Regions from separate parts of the Paraburkholderia sp. BL6665CI2N2 genome, predicted to be linked through region 2. Evidence: predicted binding sites of a transcription regulator. Region 2 holds the regulator's gene; each other region holds the start of a gene.
What was found. Region 2 encodes HrcA, which represses chaperone genes, less so after heat shock. Its sites were predicted from a motif close to TTAGCACTCNNNNNNNNNGAGTGCTAA; they were not measured.

Region 1 (7,834 bases), 190 kb from region 2:
CCAACCGGCCGTCAGACGACGCGCACGCTGAGCTCGCCGAGCCCGTCCACGCCACCCTTCATCAAATCGCCCTGCACCACAGCGCCGACGCCTTCCGGCGTGCCGGTGAAGATCAGATCGCCGGGTTGCAGTTCGAACAGCGTCGACAGATAAGCGATCGTCTCGGCCACCGACCAGATCAGTTGCGACACGTCGGAGTTCTGCTTTTCTTCGCCGTTCACCGACAACCAGATCGCGCCCTTGTCGACATGGCCGACCGTCGCCGCCGGATGAATCGGGCCGAGCGGCGCCGAGTGATCGAAGCCCTTCGCGGTATCCCAGGGACGGCCCAGCTTCTTGGCTTCGGCCTGCAGATCGCGGCGCGTCATATCGAGACCGAGCGCGTAACCGTACACGTGATCCAGCGCGCTCTCGACTGGAATGTTCTTGCCGCCCTTGCCGATCGCCGCCACCATTTCCATCTCGAAGTGGACGTTTTTCGACAGCGACGGATACGGAAACTCGCCGGTAGCACCGGGCGCGACGTACAGCACGGCATCGGCCGGCTTGGCGAAGAAGAACGGCGGTTCGCGGTCCGGATCATGTCCCATCTCGCGCGCGTGCGCCTCGTAATTGCGGCCCACACAGTAGATGCGACGCACCGCGAACTGCTCGCTGGACCCCACAACCGGCACCGCGACCACTGGTGCGGGTGCAAATACGTAACTCATCCCGTTCTCCGTTACTTGATGTGTGCCGCCTGTGCGGCGATAAAACATCGAGTGTAACGCGCGACAAAGCGCCGCGCGCACCAGTCCGGCATGGACTGGCAAGGCCGGCGGCACGGGCGCGGGGCCTCGCCGGATCGCCATAGATGCGATACTCACAGTCAACAGCGTCCCTTGAATACCGTGGCAAACCGCTTTGAAGCGGTACGCCAACATGTCCCCTGCGCCCGATGACCGACTCCGCCGACACCGTCAATCCCTTCCCCTGCGCCCGCTTCATCAAGGAAATCGGCCGCGGCCCGAACGGCGCCCGCGCGCTGACCGCCGACGATACACGCGCGCTCTACACCGCCATGCTCGACGGCCGCGTGGCCGAGCTCGAACTCGGCGCGGTGCTGCTCGCGTACCGCGTGAAGGGCGAAACCGCCGACGAACTCGCCGCGATGCTGGCCGGCGCACATGCGTCGTTCGAGCCGGTTCATTTGCCGCACGGCACGTTCCGGCCCGTGTCGATACCCAGCTACAACGGCGCGCGCAAGCAGCCGAATCTGGTGCCGCTGCTCGCCCTGCTGCTGGCGCGCGAAGGCGTGCCGGTGCTGGTGCATGGCGTCACCGAAGATCCGGGCCGGGTGACGAGCGCGGAAATCTTCACGCATCTGCAGATTCAGCACGCACGATCGCACGCCGATATCGAAGACGGTCTCGCCGAGCACCGAGTTGCGTTTGCTCCAATCGACGTGCTCGCGCCGAAGCTCGCACGCCTGCTTGCGCTGCGCCGACGCATGGGCGTGCGCAACTCGACGCACACGTTGGTCAAAATCCTCCAGCCGTTCGCGCCCGCGGGTCTGCGCCTCGTGAACTACACGCACCCGCCGTATCGCGACAGCCTCACACAACTGTTCAACACACATCCGGACGCGGCCGCCGGCGGCGCGCTGCTTGCGCGCGGCACCGAAGGCGAAGCGGTAGCCGATACGCGTCGTCAGGTGCAGGTCGACTGGTTGCACGACGGTGTCTGCGAAACGCGCGTGCCGCACGAGCGCTCGTCGCCCGATGCGCCGGAAGTGGACTTGCCCGAGGCCAAGGACGCGCCGACGACGGCCGCCTGGATCAACGCCGTCTTGCGCGGCGAAGCACCCGTGCCGAGCGCGATCGAACGGCAAGTGGAACTGATCGTGGACGTCGCCAGAACGCCGGTGTAATGGCCGCGGCGTAAGCGCTGCGGCGCGCTTGCAGTCGCCCGCCGCGACCCGCGCGGGTTGACACGCCGCAACGCGGCGTCATACATTAGACCCATGCGTTCCCTTCCGAACACCCTCCGAATTACCTCCGGCCGCCTAGCGCGGCCCCTATCGCTACGCCTAGCGTAAGTCAGGCGTAGCGCCGCGCGTTGGCAGCTCAGGTTGCTCAAAGCGCGGGCTCTCCAGCAGTTCTGTTGTTCCTGTTGCACCCCCAAAGCGTAGTTCTTCACAACCTGTAGTCGTTTGCATTCGTCCGTTTACCGCGCGGACGAAGCGCGAGGATCAAATGCACGCCGCATGGGCTTTATCCACGTCCGTTTTCGCCGTCACGACGACGCCGTTCGTTCGCGCCCGTTCGTTGTTGCCGCTAGCCACCGGCTGGCGGACCGTGCATCCGTGGCAGTCCGCCAACCGCTCCCGGCCACACCTTTTCGCAAACGATCCAACGAACGAGGCTCACCATGTTGCAAAACCCCGCTGAAAAATACCGCCCCTTCCCGCCCGTACGTCTGACCGGCCGTAAATGGCCGAGCCGCACGATCGACCGGGCGCCGGTCTGGATGAGCACCGATCTGCGCGACGGCAATCAGGCGCTGATCGAGCCGATGAACGCCGCGCAAAAGCTCGAGTTCTTCGAGATGCTGGTCGGGATCGGTTTCAAGGAGATCGAGGTTGGCTACCCGTCGGCGTCGCAAACGGACTTCGATTTCGTCCGCAGGCTGATCGAGGAAAAGCGCATTCCCGACGACGTGACCATCGAGGTCTTCATGCCGTCGCGAGCGGAACTGATTGCGCGCACGTTCGAGGCGCTGGAGGGCGCGCCGCGCGCCATCGTGCACTTGTACAACGCGATTTGCCCGTCGTTTCGGCGGATCGTGTTCAATCAGTCGAAGGCCGAGATCAAGGCACTGGCCGTGAGGGGCACGCAACTCATCAAGGAGCATGCGCAGGCGCGTCCCGGCACGCACTGGACCTTCCAGTACTCGCCGGAAACGTTCAATACGACCGAATTGCCGTTTGCACGCGAAGTGTGCGACGCGGTCGCGCAGACGTGGCGCCCCACGCGCGATCACAAAATGATCGTCAACCTGCCCGCGAGCGTGGAGGCCGCGACGCCGAACGTTTTCGCCGATCAGATCGAATGGATGCATCGCAATCTCGGCTATCGCGACAGCATCGTGCTGTCGGTGCATGCGCATAACGATCGCGGCACCGCGGTGGCCACTGCGGAACTGGCCCTGTTGGCGGGCGCGGACCGCGTCGAAGGCTGCCTGTTCGGCAACGGCGAGCGCACCGGCAACGTCGATCTCGTCGCGCTGGCGATGAACCTGGACGCGCAAGGCGTCGATACGGGGCTCGATTTCTCCGATATGGAGGCGGTCCGGCTCGTGGCGGAGCGCTGCAATCAGTTGCCGGTGCATCCACGCCATCCGTATGCAGGCGAAGCGGTGATGCGGGCGAAGAACGCGGAGCGACAAGGCGTCGCGGCGCAAGCGCTGAAAGTGGCAGAAACCGGCGCGCCGGATCGTCGCGAATGGAGCGGTGTGGATCAGGAAAGCGTCGCCGCCTGAGAATCAGGCCGACGTGAGGCAAACCGACGCAAACACGATGCGCGAGCGCGCTACCCGCGCGCGCGCGTCAACCGGAGCGGCCCGCTCACAAGGCGCAGCCGGCTCGACAGAATGAGCTCACAAGGCTCACTCGATGGCGCAACGCGTGGCCTGCCAGGCAATCAGGCGCCAACGGCCGTCTTCCTGCGTATGAATCGCCGTGTAGGCGATCGGAAACAGCAGCGCCCCGTTGTTCGCCTCCATTTCGATCAGCGCGCGACCGGTTACCACGCAGATCTCCCGCCCGACGGGCAGCACCTCTTGCGACTGAATCTCGATCTGCCGATAGCGGCGGCGGCCCGTGGTAATCCCGTCGATGAACTGCCGTTTGGTTTCCCGCTTGCCGTTCGTGTGAACGTAGCTCACGTTGTCCGCGAGCAGGGCATCGAGCGAGGGCCCGTCGCCGTCGACCATCGCCCGAAAGCGCTCTCGCTCGAGCTCGCGAACCGCTTCGATAATCTTTGCCGCCATCGCTCAGCCCCTTGCACCGGTGAGCCAACGTGGCCACGGTTGTCAGAAGTTGTATTGCAGATATAGCTGGTGGAAATTTATACCAGGATTCGGCTCTTTGATACCGCCATTGGAAACATGCTGGAAGCGGTAGCCCGCCTGGTACTGCTGGTGGCTGCCGAACTGCACGCCCGCACCGGCTGTTGGCGCAAATTGGAACGCCGTGGCATAGGTGTAGTCAGAAGAGATGCGGGCATGCGTAAGAAGTCGCACGCCGACACCCGCTTCCACGAAGGGACGGATCGAGCCCGTGCCGCGAATGAAGCGGATAAACGGCGTGACGCCGAATTCACCGATATCGCGGTGCTCGTCACTTTCATCGGTATGCCACCAGGCCACGTGCGCTTCGCCGATCAGCGCGAAGTGCCAGTCGCCAATTTGCCACCAGGTCAGATTGGGGTCCCACACCACCCCAAGGTCGAGCTTCCGGACGTGATGGTCGCCAAGACCGCCTGCCACCTGCACGCCCCACTGATCGGCCAAGGCCAAACCTGAAGCCCCTAAAATCAACGATCCGGCGAAGATTTTTAGAGTCAGACCACGCAAAGCATTCTTTTTGTTGTTCATCTAACACCCGGGTTCCGTGGAACGCTGAACAATCTGCAACTGTTTTGCGTATTCTAAGGTGAATCTCAATTTGGCGGATCGTATGAAGAAAGCTGACTTTCCGCAATTAGTCACTTCAAATTTGGCAAAAATCAGGTATTTATAACGATGAAGGCAATCTGTTAGGTAAATTCTACGTCTAGCACGGAGCCGGCCGAAGCGGTGTACCATGGCTATTGATTCGTGAATTTCAATAGGAATTTGCGGAACTTGGATGCCCCTACGCCCTCTAAGTATTAGCACTCGACAATTCAGAGTGCTAACATCCAACGCTGGAGTCGTTACCTGAATAAGCTTTTGTCTGATTCCAAAGGAGTTTCCTACGTGAGCCATGCAATGACCCTTCCGAGTACTTTGAGCCCGTCGTCGGCTAAGGCCGCTTCGGCAGGTGCACTGGCGCTCTCGCATTCCTCGCTGCTGCCCGGTCAACTGGGCAATATCGACGCCTACATCCAGGCCGTAAATCGGATTCCGATGCTGACGCCGGCGGAAGAACGCCAGTTCGCCACCGAATTTCGCGAGCAGGACAACCTCGAGTCCGCGCGCCGTCTCGTCCTGTCGCACTTGCGGCTGGTCGTGTCGATCGCGCGCAACTATCTGGGTTATGGACTGCCGCACGCCGACCTGATCCAGGAAGGCAATATCGGCCTGATGAAGGCCGTGAAGCGCTTCGATCCGGAGCAGAACGTGCGCCTTGTGTCGTACGCCATGCACTGGATCAAGGCTGAGATCCACGAATACATTCTGCGCAACTGGCGGATGGTGAAGGTCGCCACCACCAAGGCGCAGCGCAAGCTGTTCTTCAATCTGCGCAGCCACAAGCAAGGGCTGGGCGCGTTCACACCGGACCAGATCGACGATCTGGCCAAAGAGTTGAACGTGAAGCGCGAAGAAGTCTCCGAAATGGAAACGCGTCTGTCCGGCGGCGACATCGCGCTGGAAGGCCAGGTCGAAGACGGTGAAGAAGCGTACGCGCCGATCGCCTATCTGGCCGACTCGCATAGCGAACCGACCGCCGTGCTGGCTTCGCGTCAGCGCGACAAGCTGCAAAGCGACGGTATTGCGAGCGCGCTGGACGCACTTGACGCCCGCAGCCGCCGCATCATCGAGGCACGCTGGCTGAAGGTGGAAGACGACGGTTCGGGCGGCTCGACGCTGCACGAACTGGCCGACGAATTCGGCGTGTCCGCCGAACGTATTCGCCAGATCGAGGCGAGCGCTATGAAGAAGATGCGCGGCGCGCTCACCGAATACGCTTAACGCTTGAAGATTGTCAGCATGCCGCGGTTCGTCCGGCGCGCGGCAGCACAGCCGCCAAGCCCCGCCCTCGCAAGACGGCGGGGCTTTTTTTCGCCCACGCCGCGGCTTATTCGCGCACGCCCGCCTTCACTCAAGAACATCTACAAGCGACACGCGTTTCTTGACGTATCACAAACCAGATAGCAATACTGGTTGAACGGGGCAAGTCTCGCGACCCAATGCCGCAGTTCCGAACTGTTGCGCGCGAGGTTCTACTCCTAGAATCGGGATGCACTCGCCCGACCGCTGAAGCGGTCTGGCGCCAGCCGGATTCGCCGGTGTGAAGTTGCCTTCTACCGATCATGACCACAGCCCTCAATCGCAGCACCACCCGCCGCCGGAGCCTGCGCCAACGGTTCCATGGCTGGGTGCGCGGTCCGACGTTGGCGCGGGATATCGCCATCGTCCTCGCCATCAAATTCGTACTGCTGATGGCGCTCAAGTACACGTTCTTCAATCATCCGCAGGCGGAGCACATGTCGCTGCCGCCTGAGCAAGTCGCGCAGGCGCTGCTGTCCGTGCCTGCCTCGCATCCGTCCCAAGGTGATCCACATGCCCGTTAGCGAAGTCGTAGAACTGTCGCGCCTCCAGTTCGCCATCACCGCGCTTTACCACTTTCTGTTCGTCCCGCTCACGCTCGGCTTGTCCTGGTTGCTTGTCATCATGGAGTCGGTCTATGTGATGACCGGCAAGCAGATCTACAAAGACATGACCCAGTTCTGGGGCAAGCTGTTCGGCATCAACTTTGCGATGGGCGTGACCACCGGTCTCACGCTGGAATTTCAGTTCGGCACCAACTGGTCATACTACTCGCACTATGTCGGCGACATTTTCGGCGTGCCGCTCGCGGTCGAAGGCCTGATGGCGTTCTTTCTCGAGTCGACCTTCGTCGGGCTGTTCTTCTTTGGCTGGAAACGGCTCTCGAAGGTCCAGCATGTGTTCGTCACGTTTCTCGTCGCGCTCGGCTCGAACCTGTCGGCGCTGTGGATTCTGGTGGCCAATGGCTGGATGAACAATCCGGTCGGCGCGACCTTCAACTACCAGACCATGCGCATGGAGCTCGATAGCATCTTCTCCGTGCTGTTCAACCCGGTCGCACAGGTCAAGTTCGTGCATACCGTGTCGGCGGGATATGTGACCGCTTCGATGTTCGTGCTCGGTGTGTCGTCGTGGTATTTGCTCAAGCGCCGCGACACTGAGTTTGCGTTGCGCTCGTTCGCGATTGCTGCCGGTTTCGGTTTGGCATCCACGCTATGCGTGATCGTGCTCGGCGACGAATCCGGCTATCGCACCGGCGAAGTCCAGCAGGTCAAACTGGCCGCGATCGAATCCGAATGGGAAACCGCGCCCGCACCGGCTCCGTTCACGATCATCGGGATTCCGAATCAGAAGGAGGAGCGCACCGACTACGCTATCAGGATTCCGTACGCGCTCGGCCTGATCGCAACACGCTCACTCGATGAACCCGTGGTCGGTCTGAAGGATTTGATGGCGCGCAACGAGGTGCGCATCAAGAACGGCATGCTCGCCTACGCCGCCCTGCAGAAACTCAAGCAAGGCGACATTACCGACGAAGCCAAAGCCGCCTTCGACGCGCACAAGCAGGATCTCGGCTACGGCCTGATGCTCAAGCAGTTCACCGCGAACGTCACCGACGCCACGCCGGATCAGATCGCCCAGGCCGCGAAGAAAACGATCCCGCCTGTAGCACCTGTGTTCTTCTCGTTCCGGCTGATGGTGGGTCTGGGCATTCTGTTCCTCGCCACCTTCGTGCTGGCGTTCTGGTTCTGCGCGCAGCGCTCGCTGTTGCTGGAGAAGCGCCGCTGGTTCCTGCGCTGGGCCGTATGGGCAATTCCGCTGC
Region 2 (7,834 bases):
ATGCTCACCTTCGAGTCGTCCGGCAGCACGATCGGCCGGTTCGACAGCGCGTGCGGCGCGATCGGCACCAGCACGATACCTTGCAATTGCGGATGCAGAATCGGCCCTTGCGACGACAGCGCATAAGCGGTCGAACCGGTCGGCGTCGCCACGATCAGGCCGTCCGAGCGCTGGTTGTACATGAAGCGGCCGTCCACCGAGACATGCAGCTCCGCCATGCCCGAGAAGCCGCTGCGGTTGACCACCACGTCGTTGAAGGCGAGCGCGTGATAGATCGGATTGCCGCCGCGCATGATGCGCGCTTCGAGCAGCACGCGTTCCTCGCGCTCGAAATTGCCCGACAGCATTTGCGGCACGATCTCGCGCATGTCGGAGATCGGGATGTCGGTAATGAAGCCGAGCCGCCCGTGGTTGATGCCGATCAACGGCGTGCGATATGGCGCCAGCTGGCGGCCGATGCCGAGCATGGTGCCGTCGCCGCCCAGCACGACCGCAACGTCGGCGCGCGCGCCGATCTCGGCGGGACGCAGCGCCGGATAGTCGGTCACGCCGATCTCCGCGGCGGTGTCGGCTTCGAATACGATCTCGAAGCCGCGCTTCGCGATGCACGAGGCGAGCGCGGTCAACGGCTCGGCGATGCCCGGCGTGTTGTTGCGCCCGACGAGCGCGACGGTCTTGAACTGGCTGGTCACTTGCATGCCGGCATTACACCATAGGTAGGGCCTGAAAAGAACCGCAGACAGACCCGGTAGCGGGCCGGCGCGCGCGGGCTGTCAGCGCATCTCGCGATTATCGTTAGAATGGTGAAGCCTTGATGACACGTACGCCGGTTAAAGTGCGGCGGGGCGCCGGCAGCCGGGCCGCCCAGAAGGTGGCTCGCAAGGCGGTCGGCAAAGCGCCGGGCGGAACGCCGGCTCGCAGGCCGGACCGAAGGCAGAGCGCCGCTTTGGCAAACGGCGGCGCGTTCGTCAGGGATGGGCGCCCCTAGCGCTCGCGGTAGTCGTGCCATTGAGCTAAAATTTTCCCTCATGCTAGATCCTCGCGCACAAACCCTCCTCAAAACGCTGATCGAGCGCTACATCGCCGAAGGTCAGCCGGTCGGCTCGCGCACGTTGTCGCGCTATTCGGGCCTCGAACTGAGTCCCGCAACGATCCGCAACGTGATGTCCGACCTCGAGGATCTGGGGCTCGTGATCAGTCCGCATACTTCCGCGGGCCGCATTCCCACACCGCGCGGTTACCGCCTGTTCGTGGACACCATGCTCACTGTGGAGTCCGCCGCGGACGAAGAAGCCGTGACGCGTACGGTCAAGACTACGCTGCAGGCAGGCGAGCCGCAGAAAATCGTTGCGGCGGCGGCCAGCGTGCTGTCCAACCTGTCGCAGTTCGCCGGGGTGGTGCTCACGCCGCGGCGCAGCCACGTGTTCAAGCAGATCGAGTTCATGCGTTTGTCGGACAAGCGCATTCTGCTGATCATCGTGACGCCGGAAGGCGATGTGCAGAACCGCATCATGGCGACTCAGCGCGACTTCTCGCCCTCGCAACTGGTCGAAGCCTCCAACTACATCAACGCGCACTTCGCGGGCCTTTCGTTCGACGACGTGCGGCGCCGTCTGCGCGAAGAAATCGACGAACTGCGCGGCGACATGACCACACTCATGCACGCCGCCGTCACGGCCAGCACGGACGAATCGGACACGGGCGAAACCGTGCTGATTTCCGGCGAGCGCAATCTGCTCGAAGTGGCCGACCTTTCGTCGGACATGGCGCGCTTGCGCAAGCTGTTCGATGTGTTCGATCAAAAAACCAGTCTCCTTCAGTTGCTCGACGTGTCGAGTCACGCGGCGGGCGTGCAGATTTTCATCGGCGGCGAGTCGAATCTCGTACCGATCGAGGAAATGAGCGTTGTCACCGCGCCGTACGAGGTGAACGGCAAGATCGTCGGCACGCTCGGCGTGATCGGGCCGACCCGCATGGCCTACAACCGCGTGATCCCGATCGTGGATATCACCGCGCGCCTGCTCTCGCTGACCCTCAGCCAGCAGTAGGCGGCTTCGACTCCCGACCGCAGCCGCGGCTGGCTCCTGCTCCTGCTGCAAATAATGCGTGACGGCGCGCGGCTTGCCAATTGGCCGAATGGCCAGGGGTGTCCGGCGGACCGGTGCGTGAACCGCGCCGCTATAATGAATCCCACCTGAACTGACTCTCCGCCAACACCGGTGCTTTGCTGCCTATGCGCTTCGACCTCGAGCGGCCCTCACAAAACGCAACATCACACCGTGTCGCCGTGCTGCTGATCAATCTCGGCACACCCGACGCGCCGACGCCGCGCGCGGTACGCCGCTATCTCGCGCAGTTTCTGTCCGATCCGCGCGTAGTCGAAATTCCGGCGCTGCTCTGGCAGATCATCCTGCGGTTGCTGATTTTGCCGATTCGGGGCGTCGCCTCCGCCAAGAAGTACGCTGCAGTGTGGATGCCGGAGGGCTCGCCGCTGCGCGTTCATACGGAAAAGCAGGTGGAAGGCCTGCGCCATCTGTTGCAACTGAATGACTACACGGTGCTGGTCGATTACGCGATGCGCTATGGCACGCCGGGTATCCCGGCCATGCTGAACCAGCTCAAGCTGGCGGGCGCCGAGCGCGTGCTGTTGATGCCCATGTATCCGCAGTACTCGTCCTCGACCACCGCCACCGCGTTCGACGACGCCTTTTCGGCGCTCAGGCGTATGCGCAATCAGCCGGAAATTCGCACGGTGCGCCAGTACGCCGATCATCCGGCCTACATTGCGGCGCTTGCCGCCCAGGTGCATCACTACTGGCATCAGCACGGCCGGCCGGATTTCGCCGCGGGCGACAAGCTGGTGCTGAGTTTCCACGGGGTGCCCAAGCGCACGCTGGATCTCGGCGACCCTTACCACGAGCAATGCCAGCAAACCGGCGCGCTGCTGATGCAGGCGCTCGAACTGACGCAGGTGGAATGCCGTATCACGTTCCAGTCGCGCTTTGGCAGGGCCGAATGGTTGCAGCCATACACGGCGCCCACGTTGAAGGAACTGGGTGCGGCGGGCGTGCGGCGCGCCGACGTGTTTTGTCCGGGCTTCACGGCTGATTGCCTTGAAACGATCGAAGAAATCGGCATGGAGGTGCGCGACGAATTCCTCCATGCAGGCGGCAAGGATTTCCATCGCATTCCTTGCCTGAATGCCTCGCAGGCGTGGATTGCCGCGCTCGGCGAAATCGTTGCGCAGAACCTGCAAGGCTGGCCTGTGCAGGCGTTGCCGGTGCCGCATACGACAGGAGCTTGAACAGGCTCATGAACTACAGCATTGCAACAGACGCGGGCGCGAAGCTGCGCATCGACAAATGGCTTTGGGCGGCGCGCTTCTTCAAGACGCGCTCGCTCGCGGCGGACGCTGTCGAAAAGGGACACGTGCGCATTGGCGGTGCCGGCGTCAAGCCGGCTAAAGACGTGCGGGTCGGCGACCTGGTCGAAATCGAGATCGAGCGAATTGTCTGGCAGGTGGAAGTGCTGGGCGTGTGCGACGTGCGCGGCCCGGCGAGCGTGGCGCAAACGCTTTATGCGGAAACCGAAGAGAGCAAGGTGAAGCGGCAGGTCGAACAGGAGCGGCGCAAGACGTACCGTGAACCGGCGGCCGCCTTACACGGCCGGCCGACCAAACGCGACAGGCGCACTATCGACAAACTTTCAGGTGGGGGTTGAACAGCTGTTCCATGGTCGCGTGCACGCCGCCGTATTCGGTAGTGTGGTCGTTGACGGCCCCGGACATGCAGATGGTCGTGGTGCCCGCAATCAGAACCAATGCGACCACCGAGATTGCAAAGGTCAGTTTCACGGTACTCCCCTCAGGAAGGTTCAGGATAAAGACGGGCGAATCAGGTGGGAATTGCAATAAATCGGAAAGGTTTACGTCAGATTAGGGTTAACGCGTCTTTTCCGATGCTTTAATGGAGCATAGGCCACTTGCCGATCGCACTCAATCTCAATCTGATTGCGCAGCAAAAATGGTTGTAACCGGGCATTTCCGCCACCCATCCCTGGTGCGAAAAGATCCGGGAGAACCGCTTGAAATGGTTGGTCCCGGCCTCATCTGCCGTTTTGATTTGCGGTGACTCGCGAAGTTGTCTGTCGCGATTTTGCAACGCACAAACCGCGCCAGGTTTGATGTGTTGCCTGCCACCGCTGGCTTTTACCTCGCTTTCACCCATTTAACGACTTTCAGCGACATGGAAAACACGCAAGAGAACCCGACGAGCCAGAATCCCACGCCCGCCGACGAAACCGCGCGCCAGGCCGCCGAGGCCGCAGCACCCCAGCAGGAAGCGGCGGCCAACGCCGCGACCGATTCGCCGGTCAATGCAGAGCAGACGGCCTTGGCCGAAGCTGAAGCGAAGATCGCCGAGTTGCAGGAGAGTTTCCTGCGGGCCAAGGCTGAGACCGAAAACGTCCGCCGCCGCGCTCAGGAAGACGTCGCCAAGGCGCACAAGTTTGCTATCGAGAGCTTCGCTGAGCATCTGCTGCCGGTGATCGACAGTCTCGAGGCAGCGGTCGCCCACTCGTCCGACGATCTGCAGAAGGTGCGCGAAGGCGTCGAACTCACGCTGCGTCAGCTCACCGGCGCGCTCGAGAAGGGCCGCGTCGTCGCCCTGAATCCGGTTGGCGAGAAGTTCGACCCGCACCGTCATCAGGCCATTTCCATGGTGCCGGCCGAGCAGGAGCCGAACACCGTGGTGGCCGTGCTGCAGAAGGGCTTCGTGATTGCCGATCGCGTACTGCGTCCGGCGCTCGTGACCGTCGCAGCACCGAAGTAAACGCCACAGGGCGAGGCAAGCCGTTTCGTCCGGCAGGTGGCCGCCATGGCTGACCTTCCCGTCGATGCTACCGCGCTCGGCCTCAATGGTGTCGCAGCAACGTTTGACGGGCATCCCGACCCGGGTCGGCGCTTCATTGTGCAAGGCATGCCAACGGGGTTCTTCTACCGCGGCAAGCGGGCCCGGCTGGCGAGGCCTTGAGGCTTAAGGAATTCGTAGTCGCGTTTCGCGGCCGCACCAGAGAAGATTCGGGCGGGCAAAACGGCCGACGCCACGAGCGGCGCTCAGGCCGATGGAACAAATTTGGGCAAAAGTTCGCCCGATTGAAAAAAATTAAAGACCGCATCGTAAAAAGAGGTCTTGAAAACGATGCGGACGCACTTATGTTGAGTGCAGGTATGAATTGAGAGCGGATCGCCTTACCGCCAGCAGGGCGAACAAGGCGATTCCCGCAGCGATCAAAGTTAGGAGATTGGAAAAAATGGGCAAAATCATCGGCATCGACCTCGGCACGACCAACTCGTGTGTGGCGATCATGGAAGGCAATTCGGTCAAGGTGATCGAGAATTCGGAAGGCGCGCGCACCACGCCGTCGATCATCGCTTACATGGAAGACGGCGAAATTCTCGTCGGCGCGCCTGCGAAGCGTCAGTCGGTCACGAACCCGAAGAACACGCTGTACGCGGTCAAGCGCCTGATCGGCCGCCGCTTCGAAGAAAAAGAAGTTCAGAAAGACATCGCGCTGATGCCGTACAAGATCATGAAAGCCGATAACGGCGACGCATGGATCGAAGTGCGCGATCAGAAGCTCGCGCCGCCGCAAATCTCGGCGGAAACGCTGCGCAAGATGAAGAAGACCGCTGAAGATTATCTCGGCGAGCCGGTCACCGAAGCCGTGATCACGGTTCCCGCGTACTTCAACGACAGCCAGCGTCAGGCTACCAAAGATGCGGGCCGCATCGCCGGTCTGGAAGTGAAGCGCATCATCAACGAACCGACCGCAGCCGCTCTGGCGTTCGGTCTGGACAAGGCCGAAAAGGGCGACCGCAAGATCGCGGTGTATGACCTGGGCGGCGGTACGTTCGACGTGTCGATCATTGAAATCGCTGACGTCGACGGCGAAATGCAGTTCGAAGTGCTCTCCACGAACGGCGATACGTTCCTGGGCGGCGAAGACTTCGACCAGCGCATCATCGATTACATCATTGCCGAGTTCAAGAAGGAACAGGGCGTCGATCTGTCGAAAGACGTGCTCGCGCTGCAACGCCTGAAGGAATCGGCTGAAAAGGCGAAGATCGAACTGTCGTCGAGCCAGCAAACCGAAATCAACCTGCCGTACATCACGGCCGACGCGTCGGGTCCGAAGCACTTGAACCTGAAAATCACGCGCGCCAAGCTGGAAGCGCTGGTTGAAGAACTGATCGAACGCACGATCGAGCCGTGCCGCGTGGCGATCAAGGACGCGGGCGTGAAGGTCGGCGAAATCGACGACGTGATTCTGGTCGGCGGTATGACTCGCATGCCGAAGGTGCAGGAAAAGGTCAAGGAGTTCTTCGGCAAGGATCCGCGCCGTGACGTGAACCCGGACGAAGCCGTGGCCGTGGGCGCCGCGATTCAAGGTCAGGTTCTGTCGGGCGACCGTAAAGACGTTCTGCTGCTCGACGTGACCCCGCTGTCGCTCGGCATCGAAACGCTCGGCGGCGTGATGACGAAGATGATCAACAAGAACACCACGATCCCGACCAAGCACGCACAGGTCTACTCGACGGCTGACGACAATCAGGGCGCCGTGACGATCAAGGTGTTCCAGGGCGAACGCGAAATGGCGGCCGGCAACAAGCTGCTGGGCGAGTTCAATCTGGAAGGCATTCCGCCGGCACCGCGCGGCACGCCGCAGATCGAAGTGAGCTTCGACATCGACGCGAACGGCATTCTGCACGTCGGCGCGAAAGACAAGGCGACCGGCAAGGAAAACCGCATCACGATCAAGGCGAACTCGGGTCTGTCCGAAGCCGAAATCGAGAAGATGGTGAAGGACGCCGAAGCGAACGCTGAAGAAGACCACAAGCTGCGTGAACTGGCCGATGCCCGCAATCAGGGCGACGCGCTGGTCCACAGCACGAAGAAGGCGCTCACCGAATACGGCGACAAGCTGGAAGCTGCCGAGAAGGAAAAGATCGAAGCCGCGCTGAAGGACCTCGAAGAAACGCTGAAGAGCGGTTCGAGCGACAAGGCCGCGATCGAAGCCAAGATCGAAGTGGTTGCCACCGCCTCGCAGAAGATGGGCGAGAAGATGTACGCCGACATGCAGGCCGCGCAAGGCGCGGAAGCGGCGGCAGCGGGCGCGGCAGGCGCGGGTGCAACGGCTGGTGGCGCAAGCCAGCAGCAGGACGACGTGGTCGACGCCGAGTTCAAGGAAGTCAAGAAAGACTAAAGCCAGGTCGTCTTTCGACCGTAAAGCCGCACACAGCCTTGTGTGCGGCCCGGCTGCACCGAGACTGCGCCTGCTTTGTCAAACGGCGGGACAGCAAACGTGCAAGAGCGGTTATCTCGCCTGGCGAGCCTTTTAGGCTCTCCGGGCACATTTGTTTTATGGAGGGCGTTGTTTTGGAGCCGCATTCAGGCGGCGTGAAACAGCGGCCGGACGAGTCGTGAGACTCCAGCATTCAAGAGGAGCCACCGTGCGCATTGCGCGAGTGGCGTTGAACCGATATGGCGAAACGGGATTACTACGAGGTTCTGGGCGTCGCAAAGAACGCGAGCGACGACGAAATCAAGAAGGCTTATCGCAAGCTTGCGATGAAGCATCACCCCGACCGCAATCCGGGCAACAAGGATGCGGAAGGGCATTTCAAAGAGGTGAAGGAAGCCTATGAAATGCTCTCGGACTCGCAAAAGCGTGCCGCGTACGATCAGTACGGCCACGCGGGCGTCGATCCGAACATGGGCGGTGCCGGGGCGCAAGGCTTCGGCGGTTTTGCCGACGCATTCGGCGATATTTTCGG
Region 3 (7,834 bases), 150 kb from region 2:
AAGCGTTCGCTTCTTTGTGGTCGCTTCCCGTCGCCGAAAAAGCTCGGCGGTGAAGAGGGGTTAGGCGCATCATACGAGCGGATCTCCTGGACCTGCAGAATGTCTACGCCGTACTCTTCCGCGCCCACGCGGAAAATCAGGAATCCTCCGGCCAGGTGCGATGCCGCCTCCGCCTGATCGGGATTCGCCGCGGCCGCATGCGCGGCGGTGAATCTCGCGGGAATAGCGGCGTGAGCCCTTTCCATTGTTTCTATGGCGGGCTCCGTCGATTGTGTCGTTCAAGCAACTCAGAACGAGTCCCAGCCTTCGCTGTTGACAGCCGTTGCGCTGGCACCTGCCAGGCGAGGCACTGCGACTGGCCGGACGGGCGTTGCAGCCTTCCTCGTCGCCGGCCGCGCTGCGCGGGTTGCCGGGACGGTTGACGGGTTGGCGGATCCGCCCGTTGCACGCGCAGCGGCCTGGGAATCCAGACGGAAGAACGCAATCGCCTGGTTCAACTGCCGCCCCTGATCCTCGAGTGATTTCGATGCGGCTGCCGCTTCCTCCACCAGCGCGGCGTTCTGCTGCGTGACCTCGTCCATCTGCGTGATCGCCTGGCTGACCTGCTCAATGCCCCGGCTCTGTTCGGTCGACGCAGCGGCGATTTCGCCCATGATGTCGGTCACACGCGCCACGGCCTGCGTGACCTCGGACATCGTCTTCCCCGCCTCATTCGCAAGCGACGAGCCATTCTGGATCTTCTGCACAGAGGCGTTGATCAGATCCTTGATTTCCTTTGCCGCGCTGGACGAGCGCTGGGCGAGGCTGCGCACTTCGCTTGCGACCACCGCGAACCCGCGTCCCTGCTCGCCCGCACGGGCTGCTTCCACCGCCGCATTCAGCGCGAGGATGTTGGTCTGGAAAGCAATCCCTTCAATGATTCCTGTGATATCCGCGATCTTGGTGGAACTCGTGCTGATCTCGCCCATCGTATCGACCACCTGACTGACAACCTCATTCCCCCGTCCCGCCACTTCGGACGCATTGGCCGAGAGTGAACTCGCCTGCTGGGCGTTTTCGGCATTCTGCTTCACGGTTGATGTCAGCTCTTCCATGCTCGCAGCGGTTTCCTGCAGTGAAGCCGCTTGCTGTTCCGTGCGGGAAGAAAGATCGACGTTGCCAGACGCGATCTGGCTCGAACCGGTGCCAATGCTGTCCGCAGAGGCGCGAACCTGACCGATCAGGCGCACGAGGCTTGCCTGCATCTCGCCCATCGAGGCCAGCACGCTCCCGGCAGGCGCATTGTTCGCCCCCGGCACGGGGCTCAGATCCCCACCAGCCACGCGCTGGGTGACTTCGCCCAGTACGGCCGGCTCCGCGCCGAGAGCACGCGTCAAACTGCGGGTAATCAGCACACCAGCCAGCGCCGCGGACAAAGCGGCCGCCAGGCAAATGGCGATCAGCACATTCCGTTGGCTGGCGTAGTGCTCGGCCGCTTCCTGTACCAACTGCGACTCAACGCTTTTGGCGTAGTCCGCGTAAGCCTGCGTCGCCTTGACCAATGCAGCGAGCAGGGGCCGGCATTCGTCATTCATCTTCGTGATGGCTGCGTCATGCTTGCCGTTCAAAGCAAGGTCTACGATAGCCGACGCAACCGGTCCGTAAAGCGATTCGACACGATTGATCTCGGCCACGAGCTCGCGCGCCTGAGGGGTCACGTCGCTCGCATTGGCGACCATCTCGTTTAGCTTTCGAAGGCGGCTGGCGACGGTTTCGTGGGCCTGCGTCACCGCAGCTTTTTCAATCGCCAGATCCTCCGGCTTCGTCACCAGCACCAGATTGCGAGCGGCGATAGCGCGTTGATCAACCGCGGTCCGAACGCCCACGACCATGTCTCCGCGGGCGTTGACGCCTGAGACGTAACCTGAGAACTGGTCATTGGAATCGCTCAATGCCTTTAACGAAATGCCTGAGACCACAAGAACCAGCGCGGCTAGTACGCCGAACGCCCACGTGAGTCTGGCTTTCACTGACAGCTGATTAAAGTTCATGTTTCGATTCCACTGAAAGCGTAGTAAATAAGGACGATGGCGGATCGCTGCCTCGCTAACGCCCTGGAAGATGCTGGAGTGCGGGGTGTTCTTGTTCAACGGATGAATCAGTCGCCCGCATCAGGTACTACGGCTATAAGGCAAAGATCCTGAAGGGCGAGGTTCCCCAGGTAGCGACTCGCAAACGTTCTCGCGCTATTGTTTTTTTAAATGAAGGAAGCATCTTGTTAGGCTCACAGGCGACAGTAAGCGGGTGGATTTTTGTCTGATGATTAATCTGAGTGACTGCAGGCCGCCATCCGTTCATAAGCTGTACCAACGAAATGAACTATCGACGGCTTTGAATGGACGCGATCGAGGAAATGGGAAGCGTCGGGCGTCTCTTTCGAGCCTCCTAACTGCCGTTCCTTTCGTGACTCGACTGACCGGATTGGGTTGGTTGCGGTGCTCCGCGCGATATGCAGTTTGAAAGTTCTCGCACGCGTCGGGATCGGGGAGAGTTCGGCCAGGAAACGTCGGTCGGCTACCGTGTGTCGATCATCGACAATTCGCAATAGCGGGCGGTGCTCGTTTCGCCTCCCCCTGGAAGTCAGCCCGGCCGCCGAACCACATCGGTCAGTTCACAAATTAAATTTAATGTGCCAATATCGGCCAAATGGAACTCCGTAACGTATCGATTCGGTCTCGTCATTGTCACGGTCGCAAACTTTTGCGCCGCGGTTCGTTACGTCCTCAGCATCGAATTCGACCTCGTCGGTCAAACTCCATGTGCAACGACCAAGGCGCCTAAGGCGCCTTTTTTATTTCTCTCCTAAGAGCTGACGATGACCCTCCCGATAAGCTATCGACGCGCGACCATCGAAGATGTTTTGACAATCTGCGAATTGGGTCAAATCTTGAATGCGGGCCACCACTTGGCACGCCCCGACATCTACGCAGATGCCACCACAGAATTCGGCCGGGACAAACCGCACTGGCTCTCCAGCCTGCAAGGAGAAGATCGAGCAACGTTCCTTGCTGAGCTTGGCAGCAAAGCCGTCGGCTTCATTACGATTCAGGTGGTGAAGCCGATAAGCCCGTTATTGCAGCCGATCGTCGCTGGTCGCATCGGCTCCGTCGCAGTCTCAGAACAAATCAGAGGACGCGGGGTCGGCAGCTCTCTTATCAAACTCGCGGAAGAGTGGGCACGGAACCAAGGTGCCACGGACATCAGACTAGCCGTTTGGGAATTTAACGAACAGGCGGTCAATCTGTATCAGGAACTTGGCTACGAGATTCGCGCGTTCGAGATGGGAAAGCGGATTCGGACCTTGGTGGATGTTCCGAACGCATGAGCCTGCGACCGGCGACCCCTAACGGCACCGGGTGCTTTAAGCCTGCGGAAGTCGAAAGGTCGGAGCGAAGGCTGCAAGACTGGTTTAACGTTCTGGAATTTGGTTGATTAGCGATGTGAGCACGTGGTCTGCCCATACCCCGTTGATCCTTAGATAGGACCGAGCCAAGCCTTCACGCTCGAACCCTAGCCGTTTTAATAGTTGTTCGCTACGAAAATTTTCGGGCCTGAAATTCGCCATTATTCTGTGCAACCCAATTTCGTCAAAGATATAAGTAATGGCAGACGTCAATGCTTCGCGCATGAGGCCTTGTCCTTCAAACCGCTCTGCAAGCGAAAATCCAAGATGACATGCCTGAAAGGGCCCGCGCACGATGTTCGTGAAGTTGCAATCACCGACTATTTCGCCGGTTCCCAACGAAATGAGAAGGAGATGCACCGCGACTCCCGAGCTGTTGTTATGCGCCACTGTCGACAGCCGTAGGCAAACCGAATCAGTGTCGAAGAAGCTTTCGTCTCGAAGCGGTTCCCAAGGCTGTAGGTGAGCGCGATTTTCAATGGAGTATTCCCGCAACTCATGCGTGAACTGCTCGCATGCCGGCACGAGTTTCAGGCGTGCCGTTGAAATTTCCCGCGGTAGTACGTCGATGTGAACACTCGTCACTGGGGCTCTCCGTTGAAAACGCGGGAGAGTATGTTTAGTCAGAAATTCTTCGTCAACAATTCGACTGGCGACACGTGATTCAATGTCCGCTCTGGGAAAAGCCAAGAGCGCTGTCTGTCAACGGCCGCGATATACGAAGCCGACTCATGGATTGACTCCTCAAGGGATCAATCATTGACGGTCTCCAGAACGGCCACGCGTTTTACTACTCGACCGACCTCTCAATTTCCGGCCTCGAAAATTTTGCCATCGAGCGATGACGAACTGGTGACGCACATGAATGAAAGGCGCGGCCACAACCTGTTCCACCTGTCCGAATTTGCGGCAATAGTGAGTTTGCCCAGCTCAACGGGGAAGCGTGATGCTGGTGAATCGTTTGAAGCCGCTATGGAAGAGGTGGTGAAGCGGGCTTGTACAGCGACTCCTTTACGCCGTCGTTATCGCATGGCCAGGTGATGAATTGATCGAGCATCTGAATCCAGCGCGGCTGCACGACGAGAGCGACAGGGTGGCGTCGCGGGCTGCATGATGTTTTTCGAATTCCCAGAACATGGCCGAAGAGTACGATCTTTTCTGGGGGTTTACCCTTGAGCGAATATTGAGCACTAGGTTTTGCGAGGCGGCTTCGTCAGAAACGGCTAGGTTTCGTAGCAGCGTGCACAACCCGTGCATACGGCGGCTCCGGTTCTAACTCGTTGTTTTTTATGGGAAGTGCGAGCCCTAGCGGTGTTCGGACACAAGTCGTGAGTTCAAACTTCGGCGAACAAAGTTCAAAGTTAAGCGAATCTCCACACGAATCTTGATAACCGCACCATCCCTTCTTGAATTTGTCACCACCCGTCCATATAATTAGCACTCGCTGCACGAGAGTGCTAACAACATCGCCGGTTGGCTCCGCCAGCCGGGTTTTCTCAGCGTTCTTCAGTCTCAATCAAGAGAGGAGTATGTATGAACCTTCGTCCTTTGCATGATCGCGTGATCGTCAAACGTCTGGATCAAGAAACCAAGACCGCGTCGGGCATCGTGATCCCCGAAGCCGCAGCAGAAAAGCCGGATCAAGGCGAAATTCTGGCAGTCGGCCCGGGTAAGCGTGACGACAAGGGCGCGGCAATCGCGCTCGACGTGAAGGTGGGTGACCGCGTTCTGTTCGGCAAGTACGCAGGCCAGACCGTTAAGGTCGACGGCAACGAACTGCTCGTGATGCGCGAAGAAGACATCATGGCCGTGGTGCAGAAGTAAGCGACAAGTCGCTGCTTTTCCCGGTCGTATCTTAAAGAATTCAAGGAGTTAGAAGATGGCAGCTAAAGACGTCGTATTCGGTGATTCCGCCCGTGCCAAGATGGTTGAAGGCGTGAATATCCTCGCGAACGCTGTGAAGGTCACGCTGGGCCCGAAGGGTCGCAACGTTGTCCTGGAACGCAGCTTCGGCGGCCCGACGGTCACGAAGGACGGTGTGTCGGTCGCGAAAGAGATCGAATTGAAAGACAAGCTCCAGAACATGGGCGCGCAAATGGTCAAGGAAGTGGCTTCCAAGACCAGCGACAACGCAGGTGACGGCACCACGACCGCAACGGTCCTGGCTCAGTCGATCGTCCGCGAAGGCATGAAGTATGTTGCATCGGGCATGAACCCGATGGACCTGAAGCGCGGTATCGACAAGGCTGTGACGGCCGCAATCGAAGAACTGCGCAAGATCAGCAAGCCGTGCACGACCAACAAGGAAATCGCACAAGTCGGCGCGATTTCGGCAAACAGCGACTCGTCGATCGGCGATCGTATCGCTGAAGCGATGGACAAGGTCGGCAAGGAGGGCGTCATCACGGTTGAAGACGGCAAGTCGCTGCAAGACGAGCTGGACGTGGTCGAAGGTATGCAATTCGACCGCGGCTACCTGTCGCCGTACTTCATCAACAACCCGGACAAGCAAGTCGCCGTGCTCGAAAACCCGTTCGTGCTGCTGCACGACAAGAAGGTGTCGAACATCCGTGATCTGCTGCCGGTACTGGAACAGGTCGCCAAGGCTGGCCGTCCGCTGCTGATCATCGCGGAAGACGTCGAAGGCGAAGCGCTGGCTACGCTGGTGGTGAACAACATCCGCGGCATCCTGAAGACTGTTGCTGTCAAGGCTCCGGGCTTCGGCGATCGTCGTAAGGCCATGCTGGAAGACATCGCGATCCTGACGGGCGGTCAAGTCATCGCTGAAGAAACCGGCCTGACGCTCGAAAAGGCAACGCTGGCTGAACTGGGTCAAGCGAAGCGTATCGAAGTGGGCAAGGAAAACACCACGATCATCGACGGCGCTGGCGAAGCAGCCACCATCGAAGCACGTGTGAAGCAGGTTCGCACGCAAATCGAAGAAGCAACGTCGGACTACGACCGTGAAAAGCTGCAGGAGCGCGTTGCCAAGCTGGCAGGCGGTGTTGCGGTGATCAAGGTCGGCGCTGCGACCGAAGTCGAAATGAAGGAAAAGAAGGCACGTGTCGAAGACGCACTGCACGCAACGCGCGCAGCTGTGGAAGAAGGCATCGTGGCTGGCGGCGGCGTCGCGCTGATCCGTGCACGTACGGCAATCGCCGGCCTGAAGGGCGCTAACGCCGATCAGGACGCAGGTATCAAGATCGTGCTGCGCGCGATGGAAGAGCCGCTGCGCCAGATCGTCACGAACGGTGGCGAAGAAGCCAGCGTCGTGGTGGCAGCTGTTGCTGCTGGCCAAGGCAACTATGGCTACAACGCAGCAACCGGCGAGTACGTCGACCTGGTCGACGCTGGTGTTGTCGACCCGACGAAGGTGACGCGCACGGCGCTGCAAAACGCAGCTTCGGTCGCTGGCCTGCTGTTGACGACCGACGCAGCTGTTTGCGAACTGCCGAAGGAAGATGCTCCGATGGGCGGTGGTATGCCCGGCGGCATGGGCGGCATGGGCATGGACATGTAATTTCGATTGGGCCTCGTCTGGAGGCTCAGTTGGAAGCACATGGGGAAGTGCGCCGCCAAGCGTGCTTCCCAAACGAAAAAACCCGCAGAAATGCGGGTTTTTTTAGTTTAAGAAGTTATGGGGTGAGGCGATCTTGCATACGTTCCTTAAACAGGATTCGCCAAACCATTCTCACGCAAATAGGCCAATATATTCGCGACGCTCTCCGCCGGTGTCTGAATCGCGGTATCTATTTTCAGCTCAGGATCCGCTGGGGCTTCATAGGGCGCCGATACCCCGGTAAACGAAGCGATTTCTCCAGCTTGGGCTTTGGCATAGAGACCTTTCGGGTCACGGCGCGCGCATGCTTCGACAGAGGCGGAGAGATAGGTTTCGATGAATTTGCCGGTGCCAATAATGCCGCGCGCCATTGCTCTGTCCTCGCACATAGGTGAGATAAGAGCTGTGATGACGATGAGACCTGCGTCGTTCATTAATTGGGCTACGTGCGCCACTCGGCGAATATTTTCGCGTCGATCTCTTTTGTCGAAAGTTAGGTCGCACGCCAAGCCGTGACGAATATTGTCGCCATCAAGCACATAGCACGCATGGCCCAAAGATAAGAGTTGTCGCTCGAGTTGGAATGCGATGGTTGACTTTCCCGCTGCCGATAAACCGGTGAGCCAGATTGTGAGCGGCTCTTGGCGGAATATTTGCGCTCTGTCGCGAACGGTCACTTCGCCGTGAAATTGGTGCAGCAAAACGCGCGACGATCCCATAGTGGTTTCCCCCATTTCAGCCGTATTGTGCGCGCTGTGGCGTGATTGCTGCTTTTCGCCGGCGGTCTAGTACATATACGCTCATGGCGGGCAGGGCTTCCGAAGCATCCACGG

Region 1: the regulator HrcA is predicted to act here: its motif matches at 4,911-4,937, upstream of rpoH (RNA polymerase sigma factor RpoH).
Region 3: the regulator HrcA is predicted to act here: its motif matches at 4,877-4,903, upstream of groES (co-chaperone GroES).

What each region holds. Positions count from the first base shown of each region.
Region 1 covers NZ_SORC01000001.1:6,070,171-6,078,004, reverse strand. Annotated here, with positions in the region: gene B0G81_RS27350 (fumarylacetoacetate hydrolase family protein) at 12-710, opposite strand; gene ybiB (DNA-binding protein YbiB) at 938-1,909, shown strand; gene B0G81_RS27340 (2-isopropylmalate synthase) at 2,410-3,519, shown strand; gene B0G81_RS27335 (nuclear transport factor 2 family protein) at 3,646-4,029, opposite strand; gene B0G81_RS27330 (acyloxyacyl hydrolase) at 4,072-4,635, opposite strand; gene rpoH (RNA polymerase sigma factor RpoH) at 4,999-5,934, shown strand; gene cydP (cytochrome oxidase putative small subunit CydP) at 6,276-6,536, shown strand; gene B0G81_RS27315 (cytochrome ubiquinol oxidase subunit I) at 6,526-7,834, shown strand, end outside.
Region 2 covers NZ_SORC01000001.1:6,265,159-6,272,992, forward strand. Annotated here, with positions in the region: gene B0G81_RS28180 (NAD kinase) at 1-698, opposite strand, end outside; gene hrcA (heat-inducible transcriptional repressor HrcA) at 1,029-2,048, shown strand; gene hemH (ferrochelatase) at 2,234-3,304, shown strand; gene B0G81_RS28195 (RNA-binding S4 domain-containing protein) at 3,313-3,720, shown strand; gene B0G81_RS43830 (hypothetical protein) at 3,692-3,853, opposite strand; gene grpE (nucleotide exchange factor GrpE) at 4,245-4,829, shown strand; gene B0G81_RS44815 (hypothetical protein) at 4,875-5,030, shown strand; gene dnaK (molecular chaperone DnaK) at 5,311-7,263, shown strand; gene dnaJ (molecular chaperone DnaJ) at 7,542-7,834, shown strand, end outside.
Region 3 covers NZ_SORC01000001.1:6,419,085-6,426,918, forward strand. Annotated here, with positions in the region: partial or broken gene B0G81_RS44845 (chemotaxis protein CheW) at 63-155, opposite strand; gene B0G81_RS28850 (methyl-accepting chemotaxis protein) at 288-2,030, opposite strand; gene B0G81_RS28855 (GNAT family N-acetyltransferase) at 2,855-3,364, shown strand; gene B0G81_RS28860 (GNAT family N-acetyltransferase) at 3,449-4,027, opposite strand; gene B0G81_RS43860 (hypothetical protein) at 4,202-4,483, shown strand; gene groES (co-chaperone GroES) at 4,976-5,266, shown strand; gene groL (chaperonin GroEL) at 5,322-6,962, shown strand; gene cysC (adenylyl-sulfate kinase) at 7,109-7,720, opposite strand.